3 regions of the Mesorhizobium sp. ArgA1 genome follow, and region 2 is predicted to be linked to each of the others. Evidence: riboswitches for the same ligand, from Rfam matches in the RefSeq annotation. Region 2 holds a riboswitch; each other region holds the start of a gene.
The links. Region 2 has a riboswitch for cobalamin ahead of ACWGTI_RS13380 (aromatic ring-hydroxylating oxygenase subunit alpha). Riboswitches for the same ligand answer to the same signal wherever they lie in the genome.
Positions count from the first base shown of each region.

Region 1: it holds a riboswitch for cobalamin, as region 2 does, so the genes downstream of both, ACWGTI_RS15570 (DUF1636 family protein) here and ACWGTI_RS13380 (aromatic ring-hydroxylating oxygenase subunit alpha) in region 2, are expected to answer to the same signal.
Region 3: it holds a riboswitch for cobalamin, as region 2 does, so the genes downstream of both, ACWGTI_RS15320 (CbtB domain-containing protein) here and ACWGTI_RS13380 (aromatic ring-hydroxylating oxygenase subunit alpha) in region 2, are expected to answer to the same signal.

Region 1 covers NZ_JBSKBQ010000005.1:277,262-282,322, reverse strand. The annotation lists gene ACWGTI_RS15580 (cobaltochelatase subunit CobN) at 1-1,520, opposite strand, end outside; gene cobW (cobalamin biosynthesis protein CobW) at 1,540-2,577, opposite strand; gene ACWGTI_RS15570 (DUF1636 family protein) at 2,580-3,008, opposite strand; cobalamin riboswitch at 3,048-3,251, opposite strand; gene ACWGTI_RS15565 (winged helix-turn-helix domain-containing protein) at 3,281-4,480, opposite strand; gene ACWGTI_RS15560 (NADH-quinone oxidoreductase subunit A) at 4,815-5,061, shown strand, end outside.
Region 2 covers NZ_JBSKBQ010000004.1:259,876-264,936, reverse strand. The annotation lists gene ACWGTI_RS13390 (PqqD family protein) at 1-282, opposite strand, end outside; gene ACWGTI_RS13385 (2Fe-2S iron-sulfur cluster-binding protein) at 432-1,532, opposite strand; gene ACWGTI_RS13380 (aromatic ring-hydroxylating oxygenase subunit alpha) at 1,555-2,802, opposite strand; cobalamin riboswitch at 2,920-3,122, opposite strand; gene ACWGTI_RS13375 (DUF680 domain-containing protein) at 3,626-3,829, shown strand; gene ACWGTI_RS13370 (DUF680 domain-containing protein) at 3,911-4,114, shown strand; gene ACWGTI_RS13365 (DUF680 domain-containing protein) at 4,232-4,471, shown strand; gene ACWGTI_RS13360 (ABC transporter ATP-binding protein) at 4,546-5,061, opposite strand, start outside.
Region 3 covers NZ_JBSKBQ010000005.1:225,619-230,679, reverse strand. The annotation lists gene ACWGTI_RS15335 (DUF1624 domain-containing protein) at 1-739, opposite strand, end outside; gene ACWGTI_RS15330 (aromatic ring-hydroxylating oxygenase subunit alpha) at 987-2,150, opposite strand; gene ACWGTI_RS15325 (gamma-glutamylcyclotransferase) at 2,273-2,965, shown strand; cobalamin riboswitch at 3,033-3,227, shown strand; gene ACWGTI_RS15320 (CbtB domain-containing protein) at 3,264-3,443, shown strand; gene ACWGTI_RS15315 (CbtA family protein) at 3,459-4,268, shown strand; gene cobU (bifunctional adenosylcobinamide kinase/adenosylcobinamide-phosphate guanylyltransferase) at 4,261-4,773, shown strand; gene cobO (cob(I)yrinic acid a,c-diamide adenosyltransferase) at 4,773-5,061, shown strand, end outside.

The sequences.
Region 1 (5,061 bases), on a different contig from region 2:
TCCACCTCCAGCCCGTCGCCGCTCCGCTCCAGCAGATCCAGCAGCCCTCGCGGCGTTTGCGGAATCCCTTCAACCGCATAGCCCTGCGCCTTCAGGTCATGCAGCATCGCCAGCACGCTGGACGGCACATCCAGGCCCACGGCATAGCCGGTGCGGCCGGGCGCACTCGGATAATCCGGAATCAGGATCGCCAGCTTGCGCTCGGCGAGAGCTGTCTCCTGCAACCGGATGAAGGCCGCTACCCTGTCCGCGACCTGCTCCACACGATCCGGCTCCGGCCGGTTGGCGAAGGCGCGGTGGCCGAGTGCGGGATCGGTCTCGCTCTCGCCCTTGAAGGAAATCGCGCCGGCGAGGATGCGGCCGTCGAGTTCGGGCAGCACGACATGCATGGCGAGGTCGGCGGGCGCCAGGCCGCGCTGGTTCCTGTCCCAGACGTCGCGGCGTGTGGTGGCGACGATGACCTGGAAGACCGGCACGCCGGCACGGTCGAACAGGGTTTCGACGCCGGGTTCGGCGCCGGAAGCGAAGGCGGTCGCGGTGATGATGGCGGCGGGGTTTAGCGAGGCCAGTGCGGTTTCGACGAAGGCCAGCGACGTCGGGTCTTTCAGGCTTGAGATGAAGATCGGGACGGGGAGGATGCCGCGCTGCTTCAGCGCCTCGAAAAGGGCGTCGATAGGGGCGACATCGGCGGCCAGCAACATCGAGCGATAGAAGAGGATGGGGATGATGGCGATATTGTCAGCGTCGCGTTCCCGCCCACCCCCCTCTGTCCTGCCGGACATCTCCCCCGCAAGGGGGGAGATTGAGCCGTCATCGACGGTTTCGCCAATGGCAGATGCAGCAGTAGATCCCATTGTTGAGCTGGCAGAGGAGGGGCCGAGGCCGGCGACGGCTGATCTCCCCCCTTGCGGGGGAGATGTCCGGCAGGACCGAGGGGGGTGTGCAGGATTGCCAACCTCAATAACCCCACGCCCCGGCTCGTAATACCCCGCCTTAGGCACCGCGACCGGCTCAGCCGCCGCCCCACCGGACCCAGTCAGCCCCGCCAGCCGCTGCATCAGCGCCGTCATATTCGCTGGCCCGCCCTCGCGGAAATAGCCGAGCAGGGCGTCCAGCTCCGCGCGCGGCAGCGTCGAGGCTTCGATCAGCCTGAGATCCTCGTCATGGCTTTCGCCAGGCAGAAGCGCCAGGTTTATGCCCCGCTCACGAGCAGTCGCGGCAAGCTGGTCGCAGCCATAGCGCCACCAGTCGTAGCCGCCGAGGATGCGCACCAAGATCACCTTGGCGTGGCGGGCGACGCTGTCGACCCAGAGGTCGACGGACATGGGATGGCGGAGATCGCGGAGCGCGGCCAGCCGCATCGAGGGCAGGCGGCCGGCATCGGCCTTCCATGCCGCGGCGAGGCCGGCGAGGTCGCTGTCGGTGAAGGACAGGGCCACGATATCCGCCGGCGTCTGCCTGAGATCAACTGGCTCGGCGAGATCGTCGAGCGAGGCGGATGTGGTCGTGAGTATATGCATCGCTGCCCGTGTTTTCGCGTCAGCCGGCCAGTATAGCCTCGATCGCCGGGCGGTTCAGCCCCTTCAGGCCAATGACGACGAGGCGCGAGCGGCGGTCGTCCTCGGCGGTCCAGGCGCGGTCATAGTAATGGTTGACGCGCGGGCCCACGGCCTGCAGCAGAAGCCGCATCGGCTTGCCGCCGACATCGACGAAGCCTTTCACCCGCAACACATTCTCTTCCTCGGCAACGGTGGCGACACGCTTTGCCAGGTCATCCGGATTGGCGATTGAGGGAATGTCGACAATGAAGGTGTCGAAATCGTCATGCTCGTGGTCGAAGGCGCCGTCATGATGCGACTTGCGGTTCTCGATGTCGTCCTCGACGGCGAGGCCGAGGCCGAGCAGCACCGAGGGGTCGACCTTGCCATGCGCGGTCGGCACGATTTTTACGGCACGGGCGGAGTGCTCGTTGATGATGGCGTTGGCGCGGGTCGAACCGGCCGAGTCCATCAAATCGCTCTTCGACAGGATGATCAGGTCGGCGCAGGCGATCTGGTCCTCGAAGACTTCCTCGACCGGATCGTCGTGATCGAGCGTCTCGTCAGCTACGCGCTGCGCCTGAAGCGCGTCCATGTCGTTGGCGACGCGGCCTTCGGCCAGCGCCGGGCCGTCGACCACGGCGATAACGCCGTCGACCGTCACCCGGCTCTTCACGCTCGGCCACTGGAACGCCTGGACCAGCGGCTTGGGCAGGGCCAGGCCCGATGTCTCGATCAGGATGTGGTCGACCTTCGGGGTCAGCGCCAGGATCTGGTCGAGCGCCGGCACGAAATCGTCGGCGACGGTGCAGCAGATGCAGCCATTGGCCAGTTCGACGATGTTTTCCTCGGGGCAGGTGTCGATGCCGCAGCCTTTCAGGATCTCGCCATCGATGCCGATGTCGCCGAACTCGTTGACGATGATGGCGATGCGCTTGCCTCCCGCGTTTTCCAGGAGATGGCGGACCAGCGTCGTCTTGCCGGCGCCAAGGAAGCCGGTGACGACAGTGCAGGGAACACGGGAAACGGAAGCGGTCATGGTCAGTCCTTCAGCACATCGAGGGGTGGGATGCGGGCAACGAGGCCGCGCTTGAGGCTATCGGGCCGGCCGCGCCAGGGGATGAGGCCGTCGGTCGAGGTAGCGAAGAGTTTTGCGCCGGTGACGAGATCGGCGCCGCTGGTCGCGGTCAGATCGCCGAAGACATAGCTCCAGCAGCCATCGCGCAGGATCGCGGCGCTGAGCCTTCGCTTGCAATTGCCGAGGCATTCGACCGTGCGGACGCGGATGTTGTCAGCCGCCGCGGCGCGGCGTGTGTCGTCCGCCAGCAATTGGCCGGCGCGGGGATGGGCGTCGGAGCCGGTCTCGTCGCGGCAGGAGGCGCAGACGATGACGGTTACGCCAGCCAAGGCATCGCTATCGGCGGACGAAACATCCGCTGTGCCAGCCGAAAATCTGCTGTTCTGGTCCAAAAACCGGGCTCCTTGCCCGGAAACCCGCCGGGCGATCGGACTATATAGTCGCAGACGGCAGGTCTCCTGGCTCGCGAGTCGTCGCCTTGGTTAGCCGCCTTCCCGGTGTTACCCAGTGGCTTTCGGCCTTGGCTCTTCGCTTACAGTTGCGGGGACAGCCGCGGACTAGGGATTTTGTCCCGCACCGCATTCCCTCTTGGCCCTTGCCGTTGCGGGCAGGGGACCGTCTGGACCGGATTTAGGCTTTTGCGGGCAGCGGTGTCAACGCACGGCTACGACACGGCGATGTCGGTCAGCGCCGGGCCTAGATCGCCGGCTGGCGTCACTTCCATGCGCTCAAGCCCAAGCCAGCCCTGCATCTGCTTCAATTCCTCGAAGAGTTGGGCGGCTGTCTCCGTTGGCGCGCCGGGCTCGGCGTAGGCGGCATGGACGCGGAGCACGCTGGCGGGCCGATCGGCCTTGAGGTCGACGCGGGCGACGATGCGGTCGCCAAGCAGGAAGGGCAGGACATAGTAGCCGTATTGGCGCTTTTCGGCCGGGGTGTAGATCTCGATGCGGTAGTGGAAATCGAACAGCCGCTCCGAGCGCGAGCGCTCGAAGACGACAGGGTCGAACGGCGCCAGCAGCGCGCGAGCCTCGATTTTTCGGGGGATGCGGGCGTCCCGGTGGAAGTAAGCCGGCTTGTCCCAGCCTTCGACGCGCATCGGCAGCAGTTCACCCGTCTCGACCAGTTCCTCCAGCCGGCCCTTCATGTCGGTCGGCGACAGGCGGAAATAGTCGCGCAGGTCGCCGGAGGTCGCGATGCCATGGGCGCGGGCGGAAATGCGCAGCAATTCGCGATGCGCGTCCTCGGCGACCGGCACCGGCAGATCGAGGATCGCCTGCGGCAGCACGCGCTCGGGCAGGTCGTAGAAGCGCTCGAAGCCACGCCGGTGCGCCGTGGTGATGCGGCCGGCCCAGAACAGCCATTCGAAGGCATGCTTGGCATGGCTCCAGCCCCACCAGCCGCCAGAGCCCTTCTGGCCTTCCAGTGCCGAAGCGGCGATCGGGCCGCGCTCGGCGACCGCGCGATAGATCTCTTCGATATAGGCGGAATGTTCGCGGCCCCATTTGGCGAGGCCGAGATACATTTCGTCGCCCTGTTCGGCGCGCTGCATGCGCCAGCGCATCAGCGGGTACATCTCGACCGGCAGGAAAGAGGCCTCATGCGCCCAGTATTCGAACACGGTGCGCTTGCGGGTGACGGCGGCATTGTCGAGCAAAGCCAGCGGGTAGGGGCCAAGGCGCGAATAGAGCGGCATATAGTGGGCGCGCACCACGGCGCTGACGGAATCGATCTGCAGCAGGCCGGTGCGCGAGAGCACGCGGGCGAGGTGGCGGCGGTCCGGTGTGCCGCCTGGGCGCGGGTCGGTAAAACCCTGCGCGCCAAGGGCGATCCGCCTGGCCATGGCGAGCGATATTTTGTCCTTCATCAAGATGCCTTTGCCCCTGGTCCTGTTGCCGTATTTTTAGCCGGTGATTCCGGCCATGCTAGCAGGCTTGTGGCGGGAGACATGTCAGGAGACAAAAGTGGAGTAAAAAGTGAAGGAAATCAAACAAGAGCGGATCGGACCAGTTTTTCCCGACCTGCCGTCCAGCACTGCGTTTTGAACAAGGTTTGACTTGCTTCGCCGAAAGCCCTGCGCTAACCCTCGCCGCGTTGCAGCATAGGCACCTAAAACGGTTCAGCGGTTAAACTGTCACGCTTCCGCATTAGGGTTGGTTGCTGTAATCAACGTGGATTGGCCGCCAAGGGAAAGCCGCAGCATGAACGCACTGCTCAGTTCGTACCTGCCCATCGTCCTCTTCATCGCCGTGGCGGCGGTCATTGGCCTGGTGCTTATCATAGCGCCGTTCCTGGTGGCCTACCGCAGTCCCGATCCCGAAAAGCTTTCCGCCTACGAGTGCGGCTTCAACTCGTTCGACGATGCCCGCATGAAGTTCGACATCCGCTTCTACTTGGTGTCGATCCTGTTCATCATCTTCGACCTGGAAGTGGCCTTCCTGTTTCCGT
Region 2 (5,061 bases):
AAGCGGCTGCTCCGGCGTTTCGGCAGGCGCGAGCAGCCCGAAGTCGACCAGTCGCGCAATGAAGCTGTCGAGATCAGCCAGACCGATCGTCGCTGCGCCGCCGGCGCTCGCCTCAACCAGCGCCTGGGCGCCGACGCCTGACGACAATGCCTGCCATACCCGGCTGCCGGAATCGGAAAAGCCGAAATACTTGCCGTTCGAAAGGTCGAGAACGACGGCTTCGCCATCGAACGATTCGAAAACGATGTCCTTGCTCGCCACCGCGTAGACCCGTTGCTGCATCGCTTCTTCCCCGCCGCAGCCGCCCGGAACAGGCCGCTCATATTACACGATTTATCAGGCCCCCCTGAAACTGCGTCTAACCAGTTGGTCTTTCTTTGGCAAGTCAAGGCCCAGCGAGGACAGCCAGCGCGGCGGCGATGTCAGTTCGCTCACGCCTCGATTTCGAGCGCCGACAGCGGTTTCGAGCAGCAGGCAAGGATGAAACCGTCATCGATCTCGTGGTCGAGGATGCCGCCATTGTGGCTCATCTCGACAGCGCCGGAGACCTTCTTCACCTTGCAAGTGCCGCACAGGCCGAACTCGCAGGCGGCTGGTATCCGCACACCTGAGCTGCGCGCCGTCTGCAGCACGGTCTGGCCGGCGACGCAGCCGGCGTCGACCTCCGAAAGCGAGAAGCGGATCGACGTCACGGCTTCGACAGGAACAGCGGTGCCGTCTTCAGCTGGTGAGGCAAACGGCGCCGGGACTTCCTCCACCGCAGGCGCGGCAAAACTCTCCTGATGATATTTCGTCATATCGAAGCCCGCGGCATCCAGCATTCCGCGCACGGCGCGCATGAACGGATCGGGGCCGCAGCAAAAGATCTCGCGTTCGCGGAAATCGGGCGCCAGCAGCGGCAGCCGGATCGCGTCGATGCGGCCCATATGACCGTACCAGCCTTCACGGCTCGAGCGTTCCTCGATCATGAAGCCGAGCGACAGGCCGGGCATATGGCCGCCGAGCAGTTCGAGTTCCTTGCGGAAGATGATCTCTTCGGCACGCCGCGCGCAGTTGACGAAGCCGACATCCGTCCATGGCGCGCAATCGTTCAGCCAGCGCAGCATCGACATCATCGGCGTCACGCCGGAGCCGGCAGAAATGAACAGATATTTTGCCGCCGGGTGGCTGTGCAGCGAAAAGTCGCCGGCCGGTCCATAGGCCTTGACGTGCGAGCCGGGCACCAGATGGTCGAACATCCAGCGCGTGCCGATGCTGCCGGCCTGTGCCTTCACCGTCACCGCGATCGAAAACGGCCGCGACGGCGAGGACGACAGCGTGTAGGTGCGCATCAGCGGCCCGTCCGGTGTCGGCAGCTCCAGCGTCACGAACTGGCCCGGCTTGTAGCGGAACCAGGTCTGGTTGTCGGAGCGGAAGGTGAAGGTCTTGACGTCAGGCGCCTCGTCGCTGACGCCGATCACTTCCAGCACCTGCAGCCTGTCGTTCCACGGCGCCATCTGGTCGAGATGGCGATAGAGCCCAAGATCCGTCATCGCATTCATCCCCCGACCTCTCTCACGCCACGCTGCGCAGCGCCGGCCGGCCGCCTTCGGCAAGACGGGGACCGATGAAGGCCGCGTACCATTCGACGAATTGGATCACGCCACCCTCGTGCAGCTCCGAATAGGGGCCCGGCTCATAGGCCGGCGACAGGATGCCGAAGGCGTTTTCCTCGACGATGCGGCGGTCCTGGTCGTTGGTCTCGGTCCAGACATGCGTGAGCTCTTCAAGGCTGTAATCGACGCCCTCGATCGCATCCTTGTGTACCAGCCACTTGGTCGTCACCGCGGTTTCTGTGGCGCTGATCGGCAGCACGCGGAAGGTCACGGCATGGTCGATCAGGATGTGGTTCCAGGTCGTCGGATAGTGGTAATGCATCAAGGTGCCGATGCGATCGGCGGCAACGGTATCGGAAAGGTTCTTCGTCACCGCGCGCTTTCCTGTCATCGTATAGCTGACGGCATCGCGCAGCAGCGGCGCGCGGGTGGCGCGATATTGTCCGGCCGGATCGATGCGGAACTTGCTCGGCAGGCCCGCCGCCTCACATTTTGCCCAGTGCGCCACCATCTCCGGGTCGCTGTCTGCGCCCTGCACACCGGTCACCGTCGGCGCTTCCGGAAATGTCTTGCACAGTTCGGGATGGTTGCCAGCGCAGTGATAACACTCGCGGTTGTTTTCCCAGACCAGCTTCCAGTTGCCCTTCTCGATGATCGTGCTCTCGAAGGCGACCTTGGCTTCATTCAGCCGGTGCGGCTTGAGGTACGGTTCGATCATGGCCCGCATCGGCGCGAAGTCTGCGGGTTCTTTCGCCAGGCAGATGAAGACGTAACCGGCCACACTTTCGCAGGCGACCGGCTTCAGGCCGAACTGGCTCTTGTCGAAACCCTCGGCCATCTGGCGGGCGAACAGCAGTCGTCCATCGAGCTCGTAGGTCCACTGGTGATAGGGGCAGACGAGCTTTGCCGCCGTGCCTTTCTCGGTGTTGCAGACGCGGCTGCCGCGATGGCGGCAGGAATTGTGAAAGGCGTTGATGTTGCCCTTCTGGTCGCGGACCAGCACCACCGGATAGTCGCCGATCTGCACGGTGATATAGCTGCCGGGTTTCGGCAGCTCGCAATCATGGCCGATGAACAGCCAGTCGCGATACCAGATCAGCTCCATGTCGAGCTTGAAGTAGTCCGGGTCGGTGTAGAAGGGCTGCTCGAGCGAATAACCTTGCTTGCGGCTGTTCAAGAGCCTCTGCATGTCGTTGCGCGCATCCATAGTTCTGTCCTCATGGTTCAAGGACTGAACTTGGTGGTGATGGAGGAAGGATCGGCTGCAGGCCGGCGCGATGCCGGACATGCACTATCCACCTCTTGACCGCCCACCGCGATCAGTCGAGTTCAAGCATCTCGGGCTGGTTTCCGGGCTCTGGAGTTGTCCTTGCGGACCATCGCGACACCTTCCCAGGCTTCTCGCCCAGTGGTCTCCCGTTGCGACTTGAACTCCACCACCGTTGCGGGGGCAGCGCCGGATTTAGACCGGCTTCCCAATTCTCCGCTCCGTCGTCACGAAGCGGCACCTGAGATGCGATCATCTAATCACGGCAGCGGTCGCGACATCGGCATGAAAGCGACATCGTCTCCATGCGGCGCGACACGCATCGCATGCGCATAGGCTGGCGACTGCGGGGCCGAAATCCTGATTTGGCGAGCGATCTTTGCTGTTTCGAATCGCCTCTTGCCCGGCTCTTGGCCGGGTCAAAAAAGAGCAACGGTATCGAAAAGTGACTATTAGCAGTTTCTAAAATCGAACCGAACGGTTCGTTTCTGTTGACAATGCGTGCAGGACGGTGTGAACGCTGACGCCCTGACACACTCGGTGAGCCGGATGGCGCTGTTACGTAAAGCTTTGTATTGTCAGGATAAAATTAGATAGTAGGCATGCTTACGAAAATTACAAGAGGCGAAGTCATGGCCCAGCCGGAACAACTTCGTGATTGGAAACCAGCCTCTGGCTTTCCCACATCGGGGCTGTCCGAACGACGCGAATTCTCCCACCACACGCCGGCCGCTAGACGGACAGACAAACTGGAGTGCTAAAAATGAAAAAGATCATCCTCACTGCCGCCGCCGTTTTGGCCATCACCGGCAGCGCCTCCGCTGGTAGCGACAACTACGGTTCCAATGGAGCGAACCAGCCCACCGCAGCGGCTGACGGCTCGTATACGGCTTCCATTCAGAAGTCGGCGCCCGTGGACAAGCAGCCCCTCGTTCAGGGCAGCGACCGCAACCTCTTCGGCCATTAACAGCTGATCCCGATCCAAACAAAAAGAGTGGCGGCCCGTCCGTCGCTGTTGGGATTTCGAAGAAATTCAGGAGTATTTGAAATGAAAAAGATTATCCTCGCTGCCGCCGCCGTTGTGGCCATTTCCGGCAGCGCTTTCGCCGCCAGTGACAACTATGGTTCGAACGGTGCCAACCAGCCTGCGGTTACGTCGACCGACAGTGGCCACACGGCTTCGGTTGCGAAGTCGGATTCGGCTGCTCAGGCCCCTGCACAGGGCGCCGACCGCAACCTCTTCGGCCGCTAACGGCCGATCGGGATCCGACCTCCGGGTTTTCCAACAACGATCCCAGTCGAACATCGAACAAAACGCAGAGCGGCGGGATAGTCGCTTTGCCGCATGATGAAACTCAGGAGACCTGAAATGAAGAAGATTGCTCTTGCTGCCGCTGCGCTTTTGGTTGCCGCCGGCAGTGCTTATGCCCGCAACGACAATGTCGGCTCCAGCGCCGTCGACAACCAGGCGACCGTCAACGTCGACAACACACAGACGTCGTCGGTTCCGAACACCGGTTCGCCGGTGTACAAGCTGTTGAACTCGTCGGGCGACGTACAGAAATCTGCCCCGCAGGGCAGCGACCGGAACCTCTTCGGCAACCGCTAACAGCCGAAGTTTCCAAAAAAGAGCGGCGGGCCTGGCCTGCCGCTTTTTTTCATGCCGATACGACGAGCCGACTCTCAGGCAGCTTTCACTTCCACCGGCTTGAGCGAGAAGGAGTGTCCGTCGGCATCGAAGATGTGCAGGTCGCCGGCATCCGCAGTCAGCCGGAGCTTTGCACCGCGCTTGACCTCGACATTGCCGGGCAGCTTGGTCACCAGCGGCAGGTCGGCGCGGCCGATGTCGACATAGACCAGCTGGACCTCGCCGAGCTGCTCGACATAGTCCACCACGCCTTCGAAAAGATATTCCGTGCCGGTGGCGACCGACAGATCCTCCGGCCGCACGCCGAAGCTGACCGCCGCACCCTTGGCGGACGCCGGCGTCGCGATCGGCACTGTCGCCTTGCGGCCGCCGACGTGGCTGACGACGGTCGGGTCGCCCGTCTTGTCGATGGTCGCCGGCAGGATGTTCATGGCCGGCGAGCCGATGAACTGGGCAACGAACAGATTGCCGGGCTTCTTGTAGAGGTCCATCGGCGTGCCGACCTGCTCGATATGGCCGTCCTTCAGCACCACGATGCGGTCGGCCAGCGT
Region 3 (5,061 bases), on a different contig from region 2:
TCTGCGAGAACAGCCAGACACAGCCGAACAGCAACGGCTGGTGGATCAGGTAGAAAGCCAGGCTGTGGCGGCCGATGAAGGTGAGCGGCTTGGCCCAGCTTCCTGATGTCAGCGTCGCCAGCCGCGCCAGCACGCCGCTGGTGGAGGCGAGTTTTGCCGCGGCGATGCCGAAAAGCACCGCGCCGTACCATGGAAACAGCGGCACATAATCGTTGGAGCGCGGGTTGATCGCCGACAGGCCGACCCACCAAAGTGCTGGATGATCGAAGGCTTCGGATCGGAGATAGAGGGGGGCTGCGATCACCATCGCCGCCACGACCAGCGTCAGCAGCGCCGGCAGCCGCAGGAACAGAAGGCCGAGCAGGCTGGCCAGCGCGATCTCGTGCAGGATGCCGAAGAAGATGAAGCTGTCGGGCGTGATGAAATACGTGACCGCCGATATGGCCACCGCCGCGACGGCTACCATGGCGAACCGCTTCCAGAAGCCGTTCCAGCGGATCTGCCTGCCATGGGCGAGGAACAGGCTGACGCCGACCAGGAACAGGAAGGTCGAGGCGATGCAGCGCGCATAGATCTTCCACCAGCCGACGGCGGTAAGGCCGGGATCGGTGTAGTGGAAATTTTCGAGATCCCAGGTGAAGTGGTAGCTGGCCATGGCGATCAGCGCGATGCCGCGCACGATGTCGATGGCGACGATGCGCTTCGGTCGATCTCCAGGGGGTGCGGTATGAATGCTCATGGTCTCGCGATCTGAATCAGCCCTTGAAGACGACTATCACGGTTGCACCGGACAAAAGAAGGCCGCCCGCGCTTGCCTGCGGGGCGCATCGCGCATGCTGCATCAGCCGACGCTTGAGGCCTGCGGCGGAAGGCCTTTGACCGAATTCGTTTTTTGCCGGGAACGGATCGGTGTTCGCCACGCCCAGCGTGCTGGCGCGGTCTGCGGCTTCGCAACGTGGCGCTATCTGCCGAAGTCTCTCTGAGGATCAGAGCGCCGCGTGCCGCTCGCGCACCCAGTTGTGGAAGCGGTGCAGATCGTATTCCTCGGGCATCAGCACGCCCGCCTGGTGGCGCATCGAGCGCAGGCCTTTCTGGTTGATCTCGCAGATCGCGGCATCCTCCTCCAGCACCTGGGTGCCGAAGGCGACGACATTGTCGATGTCGGTCTCAGCCAGTGCCTCCGGCGCGAACAGCCATTCGGCGGTGAGTTCGGTCTGCTCGGGGCCGAGCGGTGTCAGCCGCACGGTGCGGACATAGTCGACATGGCCGACGATGAACATCGAGGGCAGATTGGTGGCATAGGTCTGGCCGGCCGCGCGCTCGGCCGGCGTCAGGCCGGAGAAGACCGGGCCATGGGCGTGTCCATCGCGCGACCAGGTCTCGGCGCCGGCGCGCAAGCCACCGGAAAACTCCGGCGCGTCATTGTCGGCATGGCGAACCCATTCGGGGTCGTCGTGCCGGCTCATCAGGCCGCGGCCGTAAATCGGCACCAGCCGCGACAGGTCCTTGTGGACGCCGGGGCAGTGCAAGCACTCGTTGAAGTTCTCCCAAAAGATCTTCCAGTTGCAGTTCATCACCTTGCGCAGCACATGGCCTGATATCAGCGTTTCCAGCGGCCAGTTGCCGAGGTTGCCGGATGCCGGATCGAAGGATGCCTGGGCCGAGCCGGTGGCATCCTCCTGCAGGTTGACGAAGACAAAGCCGCGCCAGACCGAGAGCGCCACGCGGTAGAGCGGATGGTCGGCCTTGTCGAAACCCTCGGGCAGCAATTTCGAGGGAACGCGCACGAGGTCGCCGCGCAGCGAATAGGACCAGGCGTGGTAGGGGCAGGTGATGAGCCGCGCCTTCAGCCGGCCCTCGCTCTCCTGGCACAGTTGCGAACCGCGATGCCGGCAGGTGTTGTGGAAGGCGCGCAGTTCGCCGGTGTCGTCGCGCAGCACGACGATCTCCTGCGTGCCGACGCGGAAGGTCCTGAACGCCAAAGGCTGGGCAAGGTCGGCCTCGCGGCAGACGAGCAGCCAGCTTTTGTACCAGATGGCGTCGAGATCGCGCTGGTAGCTTTCCGCGTCCCAATAGGCCGAGGACGGCAGCGTCGGTTCGGCCTTGGTCAGGCCGTTGTAGGGGGCGCGCTGGCTTGGATTGGGTTGCATGGCTGGCGTCCTCTAAGGATACGCCAGCCGACACCCCGGCAAATCGTTTGTCAATCAGGGTGCCGCATTGCCGGTTTGGGGCGCGGCGCATAATCATGTCGTGGATATGGGGGATTCGGAACGTGGCCGCACGACAGATGTCGCTTACGCCGGAATTGGTCGCGCGCTGCTGGCGCGAGATCGCCGACGCCGGACCTGACCCGGAGGCGATGCACCTCGATGACAGCGACTACGATGCGCTGCTGGACGAACTTCAGGCCGAACTCCCCGATAGCGAACCGCTGTGGCTGTTCGGCTACGGCTCGCTGATCTGGAAACCGGAAATCGATTATGTCGAGGACCGCGTCGCCCTGGCGCGCGGCTGGCACCGCTCCTTTTGCATGAACATGACGCGCTGGCGGGGCACCAAGGAAAGCCCGGGCCTGATGATGGCGCTCGACAGTGGCGGACAGTGCAAGGGCGTCGCCTTCCGGCTGGCCGATGACAACCGGCGAGAGCAGTTGGGCCGGCTGTTCCGGCGCGAAATCACACTGAAGCCGACAAGCTACCGGCCGCGCATGCTGAAGCTTGCAAGCGAGGCCGGTCCGCTCAGAGCCCTGGCTTTCGTCATCAACCGCAACGGGCTGACCTATTCCGGCCCGCTCGACGAAGCGAAGATCGTCGACAGGCTGGCCACATCCTGCGGGCACTGGGGGTCGGGCGCCGACTATCTCTACAACACGGTGAAGAATCTGGAGGAGCGCGGCATTCACGATCGTCATCTGTGGCGGCTGCAGCGGCTGGTTGCCGATCGGATCACCGCCTTGAACACGTAACGCTGCATGGCGCATTCGCGCTGTTGGCCGGCGGAATTTGGTTTGCCGGATGCGGCTGTTTCAGCCTATAGTCACGCATGTCGTCGGTTCCATTAGGGACCAAGAGGGAATGCGGTGAGGGCTGACTTGTTGCCCGATGCCGTGGCTGCCCCCGCAACTGTGTGCGGTAGTCCTCTCCAAGCCACTGAGGATTTTTCTTCGGGAAGGTGGGGAAGGGCGCTGATCCGCGAGCCAGGAGACCTGCCGGCGACAGGGAACTGACTTCGATGCCCTCGGGTGGAGGGCGAAAGGACAAGATATGAATACCGCTTCCGTCTCCCTCGGCGCTTCCGTCTCCTCGCAGTCGCGCTTCATGCAGCTCGTGCTAAGCGCGTTTCTAGGCATTTTCGTCATCGGCGTTGTCGGCTTCTCGCATATCGATGCTGTCCACAATGCCGCGCACGACTATCGCCATTCGATGGCGTTTCCCTGCCACTGACGAGGATCTGACATCATGAACCTGTTTCGCAACGTCGTGTTCGTCGCGGCGATTGCCGGGCTCGTGGCTGGCGTCGTTCTCGCCTGCATGCAGGCCTATGCCACCGTGCCGCTCATCTTGAAGGCGGAAGTCTACGAACAGGCCGGTGGCGGCCATGACCATGAGCATGCTGCGGCGCCCGCCGCCAACGCTGCGGGCACCAAGGCCATGAGCACCGCTGCGCCGGCGGAAAATGCCATGAGCACCGCAGCACCCGCACCGGCTGAAGCGGCCGCGCCGGCGGAGGACGAAGGCTGGGCGCCGGCCGATGGCTTCGAGCGCTTCGCGTTCAGCGTGCTGGCCAATATCGTCACCGGCATCGGCTTCGCGCTGGTCCTGGTGGCGGTTTCCGAATTCGCCGGTGGCATCGGCAACTGGCGCCAGGGCGTATTCTGGGGTCTGGCCGGCTTTGCCGTGTTCACGCTGGCGCCGGGCCTCGGCCTGCCGCCGGAACTGCCGGCAATGCCGGCGGCCGATCTCATGCCGCGCCAGATCTGGTGGTGGTCAACGGTGGCGGCGACCGCCATTGGCCTTGCCTTGATCGCCTTCCGCACCTCGGCGCCGCTGACTGTCCTTGCCGTTGTCCTGATTGTCGCCCCGCATATTGTCGGCGCGCCACAGCCCGACAGTTTCGAGACGCCGATCCCGGAAGGCCTGCACCATCAGTTCGTGGTGGCGGTGACGGTGACCAATCTGGTGTTCTGGCTGGTGCTCGGCGCCGTCATTGGCGTGGTGCGCGGACGCTTCACCGGTACGACGACCAGCCTGCGCGACAGCTTTGCCTGATCGCAGTTTGACCTTCATCATCGGCGGTGCGCGCTCCGGCAAGAGCGCGCACGCCGAGACCCTGGCGACGGCACTGCCGCCGTCATGGATCTATATCGCCACCGCTGAAGCCTATGACGACGAGATGCGCGCGCGCATCGCGTTGCATAGGTCGCGGCGCGGCGAGGGGTGGGCGACCATCGATGCGCCGCTCGACCTCGCCGGCGCGCTCAAGGCGCTACCCGACAACCAGCCAGTGCTCGTCGACTGCCTGACGCTGTGGTTGACCAATCATATGCTTTCCGACCATGATCTTGACGCAGAATGCCGGCGGCTTGGCGATGTGCTGGCGCGGCCGCGCGGACCGTGGTTCGTGGTCTCCAACGAAGTCGGGCAAGGCATCGTACCCGAAAATGCGCTGGCGCGCCGTTTCCGCGACGCTGCCGGCCGGCTCAACCAGCAGGTCGCGGCCATTGCCGATACGGTGCTATTGATGGTGGCCGGGCTGCCGCTCAAGGTGAAATAATGACCGATATCGACGCAAGAGACGAAGAACGCCACCGCGCCAAGATGGCCAAGCGCAAGGCGGTGCAGGATGCCGAGGTTGCGGAAAAGACGGTCGAGAAGGGGCTGCTGATCGTCAACACAGGCCCCGGCAAGGGCAAGACCACGGCTGCCTTCGGGCTGGCGTTGCGCATGCTCGGCTACGGCAAGCGTGTCGGCGTCGTCCAGTTCATCAAGGGCAAATGGCACACCGGCGAAAAGGATGCCTTTGCCGCCTTCGGCGACCGCGTCGTCTGGCACACGATGGGCG